One region of the Bacillus sp. EB106-06-01-XG163 genome, then DNA from elsewhere that is predicted to be linked to it. Evidence: riboswitches for the same ligand, from Rfam matches in the RefSeq annotation. Region 1 holds a riboswitch; the other holds the start of a gene.

Region 1 (7,918 bases):
AATTCAGACGATTTACGGGCGATTGAGACTGATCCGACTGCGATCACTTCGTTGTAAGCGGCCGGATACGACAGTTCCTCTGTACGCTCGTCTCCGTCGCCTTCGTTTCCTGCCGCGCAAACGACCAGAACACCGCTTTTTACCGCATTTGCGACGGCTTCTTTCAATTCTGGCACATCGCTTGGCCCGCCGAGTGACATGGAAATGATATCGGCCTTTTGTTCAACGGCGTAGTTGATGCCGTTAATGATCCATTCGTATTTGCCGCTGCCGTTTTGACCGCCGAGAACTTTAACGATTAAAAGGCTTGCTTCCGGCGCGACACCCGAAATTCCGCCGTTTGAATCATTGGCGGCAATCGTTCCGGAAACGTGTGTCCCGTGTCCGTTATAATCGGAAATCGCGTCTTCTTTGCCTTCGTCATCATCGGTGAAGTTTTTCCCGCCGACAATCCGGTCTTTCAAATCAGGATGATTGATGTCGCAGCCTGTGTCAAGCACCGCGATTTTAATATCCTTGCCTTTAAACCCTTTTGCCCACAACTCTGGCGCCTTAATCACTTTAATACCCTCTGGAAGCTCGTTTACCTCCATGATCTGTTCATCCGTGACATAAGGAATCAAATGCATTTCACCATTCATAAAAAAGCCCTCCTTTTTTATGCTTGCGAGTGGATACAAGGGTGTTGCTACTATTTTATGGCAGAGCATGCCGGCCGGAAAGAGTCATTTGAAGCATTTTCATAAAAAAGGCGTAATCTATCGCACTAAAAAATTTCAAATAAATGGATAGTTTAACAGCTTTTATTTTCATTCATGATCCGCTGACGGTATAATTGGAAATGGGAAAGGAGAAGAGATATGAAGATAAGTGAAGCATTATACAACTATTTTTCAGAACAAGTGGATCAAATTGCGAAAGAGTGGATCGAAACGATGGAAGATTCGGATCCGAATTCGATTTATTCTTTGACAAATCCCGTCATCACAGAAGAACTGACGGAGCAGGATAAAGAATTTTACCGGCATATTAATAAAATGTATATCATGCCGAAAAAAGAATTTTTAGAAGAGTTCGAGCAGTGGGTGATTGAGCTTGCGAAAGACCAGAAGCATCTGGATACTCCCGTACAGTATGTGGTCCGTGAATTCATGAGAAACCGGAGACTATACATCAGTTATTACGATGCGTTTGCCGATAAACATGAATCTTCGTTTGCACAGGGAGAAAGGAAGAAATGGGAGAATTTAATTGTACAAGTATTTGATTTTACGATTTACACGTTTGTCGATCATGCCGAGCATAACTCAAAAATGCAGCTGAATGCGCAAAGAGAAATGATTTTGGAGTTAAGCTCGCCGGTTATCACGCTGAGCAAACGGACGGCGCTGCTGCCGCTTGTCGGCGATATTGACACGGAGCGCGCCAAATTCATTCTTGAAAATACGCTGAGCACATGTGCAAAACGGCTGATTGAACATCTGTTAATTGACCTGTCGGGTGTAGTGGTTGTCGATACGATGGTGGCGCATCAGATTTTTAAATTAGTTGAGGCGCTGAAATTGATCGGCGTCACGTCCACTTTATCCGGAATCAGGCCGGAAATCGCTCAAACCGCCGTACAGCTCGGCATTAATTTCTCAGATATTACGATCAAGTCCAATCTCGCTCAGGCTCTCAATTATCATCAATAACATACATAACAAAACAGGCTGCCGAATCACTCCGGCGGCCTGTTTTTATACAAACAACAATGAAATGAGCCAGCTTGCGCCGAATAACAGAAGCACGAGCAGGAAAAAGCACCAGTCGGCGCGGCGCACGGTAACAGTTCTGTAAAACGTGCGGTTTCGGCTCCCCGTAAAGCCTTTAGATTCCATCGCGATCGCCGTGCGTTCCGCCTTTCTGATTGCGCCTGCCAATAGCGGAATGGTGAAGCGCCTGAAGGCGGAGAGCTTTCCTTTCAGCCCGGAATCAGACCCCGCGCCCCTGATTCTGTGCGCCTGCCGGATGATCAGGATTTCATCTTTCAGAAGAGGGAGAAACCGGAACCCCGCGATAACGCCGTATGCAAGCTTGGGCGGCAGCTTACACTGCTGAATCAGACTGAGCATGAACAGAATCGGATCGGTTGTGAAAAGAAACATCATCGACAAAGCGGAAAAACATAAAATACGAAACGCGATAGAAATCCCGAGCGCCGCGTTATCACTGTTGACGGCAATCGGCCCGAGCTTAAACAGCAGGTTGCTTCCGGTTGTCGGGACGTTTCCGAATACGGCGGCTGTCCATAAAGAACCGAAGGCCAGAATGACAAACGGAATCGTGAACAGCAGCCATTTTTTCAGCGGCACACGCCCCGCCGAGAGGACGCCTCCCGCAATGATGATATAAAACAAAGCAGGGGTGTACGGATTATAAATAAACGACAGCATAATGACGCATAACAATACAGCCGCCGCCTTTATTGACGGGTTAACAGCCTCCAGCCGCAAGTTCATTTCTCCGCCTCCTGTCGTGTTTCATCCATTCATACCGCAGCGGTAAAGCCAAATGCGCTTGCTCGGCGATCCCGGTGTTATCAGAAAATAAAGCGTCGGGAGTTCCCCGGAATACCAGTTTCGTGCCGCAGAGCACAAGGATCGTGTCGGCATAATCTGAGACGAGTTCCATATCGTGTGTCACCATCAAAACAGCCGTTCCTTCCTTTTGAATCTCACGGAGCATTTGCATACACTCCCGCGCCGTTTTGGCATCCTGTCCGAAAGTCGGTTCATCAAGCATCAAAACGTTCACATTGTGCATAAGCATCGTTGCGACGCTGAGCCGGCGTTTTTGTCCTTGGCTTAAAGAAAACGGATGCTGTGAGGCATGGCGTCTCAGGCCGAATCGGGTTAACAGCTGAAGAGCTTTCTCCTTTGCGGCTCTGCTGCTTTCAAAACCGAACATCAGCTCTTGAATGACGGAATCTGTGACAAATTGGTGTTCAGGATTTTGGAAAACATATCCGATCAGCCGCCGCAGCTCTTTTTCAGAATAGGAATCAATCGGTCTGCCGTCTATTTTGATGTCTCCGCCCAGCGGACGGATGAGCTTGGCCGCGGCAGAAAGAAGCGTTGTTTTTCCTGTTCCGTTAGGGCCGGCAATCGCGGTGATTGAACCTTTTTTTACGGAAAAGCTCACATCCTGAAAAATGACGTCTGCCCCTCTTGAGAATGACAGCTCGTGAACGCTCAGCGCGTCTTCTGCCGAAAGCGCGGCGGGCCGGGGTTCGGGCAGAGACGGTACAGATTCTTGAAACAGCTTTTCTTTACACAATGTAAAAGGAATGCTGACGTGCTCCTGCAATGAGATCACACGCGGAATCGGAATGCCGAGCTGCATCAGCTCTTCAATCTTTGTTTCAAAGATAACGTCCGTCTCTCCGTCCATCACCTTCTGACCCGTTTCGTCAAGGACAATCGTCCTGTCCATCCACGGCGCCCAATGATCAAGCTGATGTTCGATAACGAGAAGGCCGAAGCCTTTTTTTGCTTGAAGATCTTTGATCAGCCGCGCCAATTCACGTGCGGAATATGGATCAAGCTGTGCCGTCGGTTCGTCCAAAATAATGAGTTCCGGTTCCATCGCAATGATACAGGCAAGCGCCACTTTTTGTTTTGAACCGCCTGACAGCGAAGCGATCGTTCGCGTTTTCAAATGAGTGATCTCTAATTTTGCCAAAACGTCATCGATGATTGCGTCCATATCTTCTTTTGTATATTGCAAATTTTCCAGGCCGAAGGCGATTTCATCTTCAACCGTCAGCATGCAAAACTGCTGGTCCGGATCTTGAAACACGACGCCGATGGATCTGGCGGCGGGTTCTGTCAGATGTGAAAGAGGTGTTCCGTATAAAGAAACGGTTCCCGATTGAACCCCATCGCATGCTTCCGGGTACAGACCGTTTAAACAGAGAGCGAGCGAGCTTTTGCCGCATCCGCTCGGCCCGAGCAATAAAGCCCGCTCTCCTTTCCGGAGCTGAAAGGACACGTTTTGAAGAATCGGCTTTTCATCCTGATCATAAGAAAAGGTAAGACGGCCGGCCGATAGAAGGGGCTCAGATGCCTGCATCTTGGTTCACCTGTTTCTTTTTCTTCTTGAATTGTTTTCCGAGCGCCATGCCGTTCAGCACCCCTGTGTAAGCCAGCGCATCACTGATTGCTTTGCCGAGAAGGCCGGCAAGAAGCGCACCTGAGATCAGACGGATGAGAAGCATGACGGCTAATAAACCCGGATTCAAAACAGAGTATCCGGAAACGAACAAGTCATAAATGAAGCTCGTCACAGAAGACCCCATACCGGATAAAAGAAGCACGGGCAGGGTATACACCCGCCAGCGTGTCGCAAAAAAGACCGCTTCCGCACCGATTCCCTGTGCGATCCCGATCAGAATCACCATCGGTCCTGACGGATTTCCGAGTAAGCACTCCACAAAAGCGGCGATGATTTCAGAAACGAGAGCCGCTCCCGGTTTTTGAATAATGTACGCGGCAATTACCGAGACGATAAACCAGATACCGTAAATCGGTTCATAGCTCATCCGGCCGAAAAACCCTGCCGCTATATTGCTTGCATGAGTTGATACTAAATAAATGACAGCAAATACAACACTGATGACGGACATGACGACAATTTCTCTCATTTTCCAATTTTTCATTGTGATCTCCTGCTTTCTTATCGGATAGTCGTATGTATGAAAGAGATGATTTTACAGGCGGTTCATATTCAGTTTCATATTGCGGTGTCCTCCCCCGTTTTTTAATGAAAAATAAAAAACTGCATATCCGAGGGAATATGCAGCAGCAGAACGAAAACGCATGGGGAAAAACCCTGCGCTCCGGTCAATCTGCACTTCCCCACGCTGGTATTATCCAGATCGGGTTATAAGGGATCAAAACACGCCTGCCGCATGTTTTATCTCAGCCGATAACAGCACCCCTAGTGCGTTTCCTATACAGTTTTTTATGATGACATCATCATAGTTGATCATGTCTGATTTGTAAACAGCCTTTCTTCAAACAGAGTTTGGAATCGGACCGGATGATCATTCATAAAGATAAGTAGAGCCCTTTTGATCAAAAGGAAACGGAGGACATCTATGTTTGTTCATACAGTGCAGTCTGGTGACTCGTTATTTTCCATCAGCAGAAAGTACGGATACCCTGTTGACAGCATCAGAAGCGTCAACGGGCTTGAGGAAACGAATATCGTTCCGGGGCAGGCGCTTTTAATCCCTCTTAATGAATATACGGTTCAGCCGAATGATACGTATGCCGTTATCGCAGGTAAGGCTTATGTGCCGCAGATGCAGCTGATGCAGGCAAACCCGGATATTCCGCCGAACCGGCTGCGGGCGGGTATGAAAGTGAAGATTCCTGATATCTCTAACTATCTTGCGGGAACCCTGCAATTTTATGTCATTCGGACGCCTGAAGCGGATAGAGAGCTAATTAATGATTTTGCGCCGTATTCTTCGGCGATTTCTTTGTTTGAATATCATTTTGGCCCGAATGGAGATATCATTAACGATTTAAACGACAGAACCGCAATAGAAACCACATGGCAGAACAGAGTGCGTCCGCTTGCCGTCATTACGAATCTGACAGAAGGGGGATTCAGTCCGGAATTAGCCCATCAAGTGCTGCAAAATCCGACGGCAAGAACGAATCTCGTCAACAATATCGTCTCCTTAACCGTAAGAAAGGGATACGGCGGTGTAAATATTGATTTTGAACGGGTCAGAGAAGCTGACAGGGACCTCTTCACAGGATTTCTCCGGCAGTTAAAAACCCGGCTTTCAGAGCATCAGCTCGCGTTAACGATATCGGTTCCGGCGAAAACAAGTGATGCAGTGCCGTGGCTGAGGGGATATGATTACGGCGGAATCGGAGCCGTGGTCGATTATATGTTCATTATGGCGTACGACTGGCACCACGCCGGCAGTGAGCCGGGACCCGTGGCGCCTTTGACAGAGGTCAGGCAAACGATCAATTTTGCCATCAGCAGGGTGCCGAGAAGAAAAGTGATTCTCGGTGTTCCGCTATACGGGTATGATTGGGTGATTCCGTACCGTCCCGGAACGATCGGATCCGCCATCTCCAATCAGCGCGCCATGGAAACGGCCATGAAGCACCAATCAGTGATCCGTTATTCCCAGCAGGAGCGTTCCCCTTACTTCCGGTATACTGATGAAAATGGAAGAACGCATGAAGTGTGGTTTGAGGATGTGCGGAGCATGAGTGAAAAAATGGTTCTCGTCCGGGAGTTCGGACTGCAGGCGATCGGCGCGTGGCAATTAACGCTCGGTTTCAAACCGGGCCCGTGGCTGCTTAGGAACTTTTTCACGATCCGAAAAATATAGCTGCATGTCCCGCTACGCAAGTAATTTTTTTTCCTATGATAACGGGTCTTCTTTTGGACAATCTAAAATTGAACAGGAGGTCTGTCATATGAAGAAAAGGGAAGAGCAGTATATCAACGAGGCTGAGTATGTACCGCATCCGACAAAAGAAGGGGAGTACGCGCTCATGCTGCATGAATCCTATCATTTCCTTTCAGAAGAGGATGAAAGCGATTTGCCGGAATAAGGGCTTTATGCCTTTATTCCGTTTATTTTATAGGTATGTGCTGAAATCACAAATTTAAGGTTGACACATTCCTTTTTTTTCTGTAATCTCAGTGTGTCAATTCAAATAAGAACTTCGTTAGGTGAGGCTCCTGTATGGAGATACGCTGCTGCCCAAAAATGTCCAAAGACGCCAATGGGTCAACAGGAATCATCGACATAAGGTGATTCTTAACGCAGCTGGATGGCTGTCCTATGCCATACAGTGCTAAAGCTCTACGATTGGAGGCCCCGCACGTTTATTTGCCGTGCTTGTTTTCGCCTTCATATCAGAAGGTTTTTTTTATGCCTCAAAACGTACACGACTGAGCATGATAAGGAGGTGCGGAGTATGGATTCTCCCCATTCGAGTATGTCAGAAGAAGTACCCATATACAGCCAGATAACCAGTGACGACATGATGAGGAGACAAACCGCCGCACTTCCCTTGACGGACGGCGCGTCTCCGTAAAGGAGGTACGAGTCCCGATGGTCCAAAACATGACCTATGACGAACTCATATTACGCATTATCATTTTATTGCGGGACGGAAAAATAAAAGAATTCCGAAACATGATAGATGAGCTTCAGCCCTATGACATGGCATTTTTGTTTAAAGAAATGCCGGAAAAGCACCGGGCCCGTTATCTGTCATATATGACGGTTGATGACATCACCGACATGATCGGAGAGCTGGAGCGGGAATTTCAGCTTGCCGTTTTGCATAAAGTCGGTAAAACGAAAGCCACTCTCGCAATGAATAAAATGGATAACGACGATCTCGCCGCATTGCTGGAAGAGATGGATGAAGAACTGAAAGAACAGCTTTTATCCAGCATGGAGGCTGAGGAATCAAAGGCCGTGCAGCTTTTGATGAACTATCCGCAAGAATCGGCGGGACGGATGATGACGAACCGCTTCGTCTGGATTCCGCAGCATTATACAGTAAAAGATGCGGTCGTGAAGCTGAAAAGCTTTGCAGAAATCGCAGAATCAATAAATTATTTGTACGTGATTAATGACAGCAAGCAGCTTGTCGGAGTGCTCTCATACAGAGATTTAATTCTCGGCGAGCCTGACGATAAAGTGCAGGATCTCATGTTTACACGTGTCATCTCGGCCGGGGTGCTCCAAGACCAGGAAGAAGTCGCCAGGCTGATCCAGCGGTATGACTTTTTAGCCATTCCGATCGTGGAAGAAAATCATGTGCTTGTCGGTATTGTCACTGTCGATGATATTATTGACGTCGTGATTAAAGAAGCCGATGAAGAT
Region 2 (7,918 bases), on a different contig from region 1:
GCACCGTGCTTATATTAAGGAAACACCGATTCGGCCTTGGAATTTAATCATTCCGATCGGGCTGTTTTTGCTATTAACACTCTTTCTCAGCTGGTGGGACGGCCATTCTAAAGCTCAAGGGTTTTTGAATGCTTTTATCAAAAGCGATATGCTTGGCGTCATGTTAACCGCATTATTGGCAGCGGTTATTGCAGCATTTGCTCTTTTTATGTTTCAGCGTTTTCATGCAGGCGAGCTTGTTACCCATTTTATTAAGGGCGGAAACGAATTGGTCAACGTTATTATTATGTTATCGCTGATTTGGGCCGTAACAGCAGTATCTGAAGATCTGGGATTCTCGGAATATGTTACTTCTCATTTAACGTCATGGATCCCTCATATGTTTATTGCGCCGTCTCTTTTTATACTGGGGGCTGTTATATCCTATTTTATCGGGTCATCCTGGGGGACTTGGGGGCTTTTAATGCCGCTCGGCGTAACGCTGGCGGTTCAGTCACATACCAGTTTATTATTAGCGATCGGGGCCGTGTTTGCGAGCGGAACATTTGGAGCATTTGCTTCTCCTCTCAGTGATAATACGGTGACAACCTGTACGGTGTTGGGGATCGATGTTGTGAAGTATGCCCGTTCGAAGCTTGTTCCGGCGCTTATCGCCGCGGGGATCTCCGTTGTGTTATACGGTGTGTTTTCATTTTTCAGATAACAAATAGCTTTTAAAGGCGGTATCCGAAATGGGGATAACGCCTTTTTATGAGCTGTTATACTAGAGGAAAAAAGAGGTGATGACATTGAAGCAGATTATTGCAATGGGCGGCGGGGGCTTTTCCATGGAGCCGGATCATCTTGTGCTGGATCAGTATATTTTAGAGCAGTCGGCGCGGTCAAAGCCGAAAATTTGTTTTTTGCCGACGGCAAGCGGAGATTCGGAGAATTATATCGGCAGGTTTTATCAGGCCTTTCAAAAGCTGCGGTGTGAGCCGGATCACTTGTCGTTGTTTAAACCGCCGGGTTCTGATCTCAGATCCTTTCTCATGAAGAAAGATATTATATATGTCGGCGGCGGAAATACGCGTAATATGCTTGTCTTATGGAAAGAGTGGGGGATTGACCTTATTCTTCGTGAGGCTTGGGAAAACGGCATCATGTTGGCGGGTCTCAGCGCCGGGGCGATTTGCTGGTATGAAGAAGGATTGACGGATTCAGCTGGAGATTTGAGAGAGTTAAGAGCTTTAGGATTTTTGCGGGGAAGCTTTTGTCCGCACTATGACGGAGAAGCGGAGCGCCGGCCGGTGTATCACCGTCTGATTTCAGAAAAGAAACTCAGGGAGGGCTATGCCGCTGATGACGGCGCTGCGCTTCATTATAAAGACGGTCAGCTGTTCCGGGCTGTCTCTTCCAGGGAAACCGCAAAGGGTTATCGGGTTTTTAATACCGAAAAAGGCGTTCGGGAAACAGAGCTTATGACTGTTCCGTTATCTGAATTTTGATAATATGCTTTTTTTTGTACACAACTTATGTTACGATGAGAGCGAAATCAATAGTTACTGGGGGTGCCCGTCTGAGCGGGCTGAGAGAGAAGCGGCGGCTTCTTAACCCTTTGGACCTGATCTGGTTCGTACCAGCGTGGGGAAGTAAAGGTTTTATTATTGTTGATGAAAACAATAATAGTTTCTTTCTGACTGCAAAACCGGGTTCTTCTTTGAACCCGGTTTTTTTGTGCTGGTGCTGAGCTTGGTTCTGTTATTCAAATGATAAAGGAGAGATTTGTATGCAAAATCAATCAGTACAGCAAGCGAACATTTCCATTATGTCGAGTTTTTCCGGCAGTAAAAAGGTTTATGCAGAAGGTTCTTCGCCCGCTATACGAGTGCCGATGCGGGAAATCAGCCTGAGTGCGACTACGGGGGCATTCGGGGAAGAGGAGAATGCGCCGGTCCGTGTTTATGATACGAGCGGGCCGTATACAGACCCGGATGTACAGATTGATATTCATGAAGGGCTGGGGGCGCTCCGCACAAAGTGGATTACCGGGCGCGGAGATGTAGAAGAATATAATGGCCGGACCGTGAGACCTGAAGACAACGGTTATAAAAAAGAGGGCCGTGCCGCTGAATACCCCGGCCTACAGCGGAAACCGCTTCGGGCCAAGCCGGGGAAAAATGTAACACAATTGCATTATGCGAGAAAAGGCATCATTACGCCTGAAATGGAGTTTATCGCAATACGTGAGCATGTGTCTCCCGAATTTGTCAGAGACGAGGTAGCCAGCGGCCGGGCGATTATTCCTTCTAACGTCAACCACCCGGAAAGCGAGCCGATGATTATCGGCCGGAATTTTCATGTGAAAATTAATGCCAATATCGGCAACTCGGCTGTTACATCTTCTATCGAAGAAGAAGTCGAAAAAATGACGTGGGCGATTCGCTGGGGCGCCGATACGATGATGGACTTATCCACGGGAAAAGACATTCATACGACGCGTGAATGGATTATCCGCAACTGTCCCGTGCCTGTGGGGACGGTGCCGATTTATCAGGCGCTTGAAAAAGTAAATGGCATTGCCGAGGATTTAACGTGGGACATTTATCGTGACACATTGATTGAGCAGGCGGAGCAGGGCGTGGATTATTTCACCATCCATGCCGGCGTACTGCTTCGTTACGTCCCGTTAACGGCTAAACGCACGACGGGAATTGTATCCCGCGGGGGGGCGATTATGGCGCAATGGTGCCTGGCTCATCATCAGGAAAGCTTTCTGTACACGCATTTTGAAGAAATTTGTGAAATCATGAAGACCTATGATATCGCTTTTTCTCTTGGTGACGGGCTTCGCCCCGGTTCGATTGCGGATGCCAATGATGAAGCGCAGTTTGCGGAATTGGAGACTCTCGGAGAATTGACGGAGATTGCGTGGAAGCACGATGTGCAAGTGATGATCGAAGGACCGGGTCATGTGCCGATGCATAAAATTAAGGAAAACATGGACAAGCAGCTGGAAATTTGTAAAGAGGCGCCTTTTTACACGCTCGGGCCATTAACGACGGATATCGCTCCGGGTTATGACCACATTACTTCAGCAATCGGCGCGGCGATGATCGGCTGGTACGGGACGGCGATGCTTTGCTATGTCACGCCGAAGGAGCATTTGGGGCTGCCGAATCGTGATGATGTAAGAGAAGGCGTCATTACGTACAAAATCGCGGCACATGCCGCAGACCTTGCTAAAGGGCATCCGGGTGCACAGATCCGTGACGATGCTCTGTCTAAGGCGCGGTTTGAATTCCGGTGGCGTGATCAATTTCATTTGTCGCTTGATCCTGAAAGAGCAATGGAATATCATGATGAAACGCTGCCGGCTGAAGGCGCAAAAACGGCTCACTTCTGTTCGATGTGCGGTCCGAAGTTCTGCAGTATGAGAATTTCTCAGGATATTCGTGATTATGCGAAGGAAAACGGACTTACTGAAGACGAGGCCGTCAACGAAGGACTGAAAGAAAAAGCAAAAGAGTTTGCAGAGAAGGGAAGCCGCTTATATCAATAAAAGAAAAGATGAGGATGGAGTTTGCCCATCTTCATCTTTTTTAGAAAAACGGTGAACGGCGAAGCGGCGGAATGCTCTGCTCAAAGCGGAATATATTTTCCGGATCGTATTTCGTTTTGACTTGACGGAGGCGGTGAACATTTTCTCCGTAATACGTTTGCAGCCAGTTTCTGATTTCTCTATCAGGCCAATTCACGTAATCTCCCATCGTTTCTCTTGATAGGGACGTTCTCAGTCCTTCAATCCAGCGGACATTTTGTCTTTCTTCTTCAGCAGATGTCCAAGTTGTTATATATTCTTGGGCAATGATTGCGTTGCGATAGTAGAATGCCGTTTGGTCCGGAGCGATCCGTCCGGCCGCCCCGCCGAGAGACTGCTGCCAGACACTGGCGTTTTCGTTCGGAGCGTGCTCTAAATAGCGCTTTAAAGTGGAAATCGCGCGTGTTGATAATGGTTTTTCAATAAAGGATCCTGACCGCTTCATCTTTTGCGGCTGATTGCCTCCCGGGCTGTTAAAAAAGGCTGCCGCCTTAATAAATGGCACTGTCTTGACCATGCCGCTTGCCGGTTTTCCCGCTTTCATTAACGGAGCCAACAGTTCTTTCAGCTCATCCTTTGTCCCGGTAAATTGACCGAGCGCTTCTATGCGGTTGACTTCCTTAGGCCAAAACTGAATTGATGAGGTAAGCCGGTTGTCTGTAAATGGAGCCCAGCGCTGCCATGTGTTAAATACTTCCTCAAAATCATCCCAGCCCCAAGTGACAGAAAAAACAGACACGCACGAGATCGGCACGGCTTTAAACATCATGGATGTGACAATGCCGAAGTTGCCTCCCCCTCCTCCCTGAGACGCCCAAAATAGATCAGAGTGCTTTGAACGGTTGACTGTGATCAAGTCAGCACCTGTTTTTTCGTCCGCTATGATCATTTCGAGCTGGAGGAGACGATCGCAAGTAAGTCCGGCTGTCCTTGTTAAATATCCGATTCCTCCCCCGAGCGTCAGCCCCGTGATTCCCACATTCGCAATGGTTCCCGCAGGAAGGGTCAAGCCGTACCGCCAGAGTGTCCGGTAGACTTCCCCCAATTCGGCTCCCGCTTCAATCGAGACCAGCCGCTTATCCTCATTTACTCTTATTTTCTTCATTTCACTGAGATCAATGACTAGTCCGTCATTTAACAGAGAAAAGTTTTCGTAGCTGTGTCTTCCGCCTCTGATACGGAAAGGCACATTGTTCTCACGCGCCCATCTCACCGCATTGAGGGCGTCATGTTTGTTTTGACAAAACACAATGATGTCTGGATATCTTTGCAGGCTTAAATTGATATTGGTTCTCGCAGCATTATAGTCCGGGTCATCTTTTTTGACGATGCGACCGGTCAATGTTGTCTTTTCCACATTCTCACTCACTTTCACTTGTAATCTGCTATGTTTTCTAGCATATGCGGAAAAATGAGAGAGTGTATGAGGAAAACCCCCGGAAGGAAACGATATTTTAAATTGTAGTTGACAGGTAGGGAATGTATGAATTAACATAATCATTACATATTTCCAAACAATGGCTGATCGGATCACCGAAGGCTCTTATCTTTTAAACAGATAAGGGCCTTTTTTGCGTGAAAGTCATGAATGAAATGAAAAGCGGAGGGATGAAAAGTGGCGTTAAAAAAGGTATCACATGTGCGCAAAAAGAGCAAAAAACGAAAAAAGTACAGAAAACACACATTGAATTTCGAACTGCTTGTAGAGAAAAACAAACGGGAGATTATGAGAAATGAGGAACAGATGGAGCAGATTTATATAAAGATAGATGAAAAGCATGCGGGGGTTCGATAAAGATGAAGGAGAGAAAATGGAGGATAAAAACAACGGTACTCGCGCTGTCGGTATCCATCATGTTATCAGGGTGCGCGTTCGGGAGTGCCGGAGAAGAACCGTCATCTGCGGCGGATAAAAAGGAAGAAACACGTATTGCCCATGTCAAGACAAAGGAATTTAAAGCTTCTCATCCGGCGGCGATTCCCGCTAAATCGAAAGCCAGAACTGACACTTTTGTTGCTGGGATTTCCGCGCCGGGCGGCGTGTTTCTGCCGTACTTTTACGAAAACGGCTGGGACGGAAATGCGACAGATCCTATTTTTGAACCGTTAGTCAAACTGGATAAAACGGGGAAGCCTGCCCCGGCTCTTGCGGAAAGCTGGAAAATTTCCAAAGATCAGCTTACATACACGTTCCGTTTAAGAAAAAATCTCGTTTTCAGCGACGGTTCACCGCTGACCGCAAAGGATGCCGCATTCACTTTAACACTGTTGCATGATCCTGCCTACGCGGGCTATGAAGATATCACCACGGCCTATATTAAAGGCGGTAAGGCTTACAAAGAAGGAAAGGCAAAGACGATAGAGGGCATTTGCGTCCTTGATGACAGAACCATTCAAATCACGACTGAGAAAGTCAGTGCGAAGTCGCTGCTTCTTTTAGGCGGGCAGGTGCTGTCAGAAGCCTACTACGGGAAGAAATATCAATTCGGCAAACTGGACTATTTAAAAGAGCTTTATGCCAAACCGCTCGGAGCGGGACCTTATCAATTTACAGAATATCTTCCGGGACAGGAAATACGCTATCAGGCTAATGAACACTATTATGCAGGAAAACCGAAAACGGAAAAGCTCATTTATAAAATTATCGATCCGTCAACTTCCCTTCAGCTGTTTGAAACGGGTGACCTTGATTACGCTTCTTTCTCACCTGATGATGATACGGTTCAGCATTTAAAAAGTCTCGGTTTTGCTAATATAAGCGTATCTGTCGTGAATGATTACGGGCTTGTGTACGTCAATCACAAGCGTCCGCCTTTTCGAGATAAGAAAGTGTCCCAGGCGCTTATTTACGGACTTGACCGTCAAAAAATCGTCGATGTCCGCTTTAAACGCTACGGAGAAGTCGCGAATGTGCCGGTGTCTCCGGTTTCGTGGGCTTATGATGACAAAGATGTCAATCGGTACGCGTTTAACCCTGAAAAAGCCAGAAAGCTTCTCGATGAAGCAGGCTGGAAAACGGGCAAAGACGGTGTACGTGAAAAAAACGACAAAAAGCTTGAAATCAGCTATTACACGTCTAAAGCGGATGATGATTTTATCCCGATCGCGAAAGAAAATTACGCGGACATCGGAATCTCATTAAAACCGGAAGTGATGGATTTTAATACAGAAGTAGCGAAAATAAATGACAAACAATATGACCTTGCCGCCGTTTCCACCTCGCAGATTCTTGATCCGAATGACACGGTGGAAAAGCTGGCTTCCGGCCATCCCAATAATGTAACGGGGTATTCCAATCCGAAAGCGGACCGGCTGATAGAGAAAGGAGCCGGCACGCTTGATATCAGCAAAAGAAAAGAGATTTATCACCAGCTGTACCGGGAGCTCGGGGAAAACCCGCCTTACATTCTGATTCATTACCGTCAGAGCGCAAGGGCGGTCAGCGGAAAAATAAAAGGGCTTGAGCCTGACAATTATTCTGGAATCAGTTCAAGTCTCTCAAATGTCTCAATTCAATAGAACGGTTGGGCAAAATACCCGGTGCATCCCGGGGATTTTGCCCTTTCAGCGGAAAGGAGGGGCTTTTTATGAAACGGTATGCCGCAGAACGATTCATTCAAATGCTTGTGATCTTATTCGGTACGTCCTTTATTATTTTTTTCTTATTCGCCATGCTGCCGGGCGACTATATTGATTCCAATGTAAACCTGACTCCTGAAAGAGCGAAGGAGTTAAAAGCGCTTTACGGGCTGGATCAGCCGATTTGGCAGCGCTATGTGACATGGCTCGGAAATGTGCTCAGCGGAGATTTTGGGTTTTCTTTGAAATATCAGGAGAACGTCCTGTCACTGCTTCGGGAATATGTCTGGAATTCGTTTTTTGTCGCGTTTTTGGCGTTGCTTGTCACATGGTCAGCCGCGATGATAACGGGTGTCATATCCGCTGTCAGGAAATACTCATGGTTTGACGGGATCGTGACGTTTCTTGTTTTTGCTTCCATGGCGTTCCCGTCTTTTTTTATCAGCCTTCTGTTTATTAAGTGGTTTGGGGTGGATTTGAAAATATTGCCCGTCGGCGGGATGATTGATACCGGAAGCACGAGTACAGGTTTTTCGTACGTGCTTGAAGCCGCCAGACATATGATTCTTCCGGTCGTGATTTTATCTATGCTCGGCATCGGCTCGCTGACAAGGTATTTCCGCTCCGGCATGCTGGACGTGATCAGACAGGATTATATCAGAACGGCGAGAGCGAAGGGATTGAAAGAGCGCACCGTCATCTGGAAACATGCGTTGAAAAACGCGCTCATTCCGGCCATCACCCTGCTTGCTTTTGAAC

Evidence for each region. A riboswitch is a leader RNA that binds a small molecule or an ion and turns the genes downstream of it on or off. The one in region 1 is predicted to bind thiamine pyrophosphate.
Region 2: it holds a riboswitch for thiamine pyrophosphate, as region 1 does, so the genes downstream of both, thiC (phosphomethylpyrimidine synthase ThiC) here and AC3WTF_RS06005 (ECF transporter S component) in region 1, are expected to answer to the same signal.

The regions. Positions count from the first base shown of each region.
Region 1 is NZ_JBYTDS010000004.1:31,527-39,444, reverse strand. Features, by position in the region: gene AC3WTF_RS06025 (S8 family peptidase) at 1-641, opposite strand, end outside; gene AC3WTF_RS06020 (STAS domain-containing protein) at 861-1,694, shown strand; gene thiX (HMP/thiamine ABC transporter permease ThiX) at 1,740-2,501, opposite strand; gene AC3WTF_RS06010 (ABC transporter ATP-binding protein) at 2,476-4,113, opposite strand; gene AC3WTF_RS06005 (ECF transporter S component) at 4,100-4,699, opposite strand; TPP riboswitch at 4,879-4,992, opposite strand; gene AC3WTF_RS06000 (glycoside hydrolase family 18 protein) at 5,141-6,403, shown strand; gene AC3WTF_RS05995 (transcriptional regulator SplA domain-containing protein) at 6,492-6,629, shown strand; M-box (ykoK) riboswitch at 6,736-6,901, shown strand; gene mgtE (magnesium transporter) at 7,136-7,918, shown strand, end outside.
Region 2 is NZ_JBYTDS010000014.1:111,604-119,521, reverse strand. Features, by position in the region: gene AC3WTF_RS15995 (Na+/H+ antiporter NhaC family protein) at 1-703, shown strand, start outside; gene AC3WTF_RS15990 (Type 1 glutamine amidotransferase-like domain-containing protein) at 789-1,487, shown strand; TPP riboswitch at 1,537-1,647, shown strand; gene thiC (phosphomethylpyrimidine synthase ThiC) at 1,769-3,541, shown strand; gene AC3WTF_RS15980 (FAD-binding oxidoreductase) at 3,582-4,937, opposite strand; gene AC3WTF_RS15975 (FbpB family small basic protein) at 5,196-5,375, shown strand; gene AC3WTF_RS15970 (ABC transporter substrate-binding protein) at 5,378-7,099, shown strand; gene AC3WTF_RS15965 (ABC transporter permease) at 7,168-7,918, shown strand, end outside.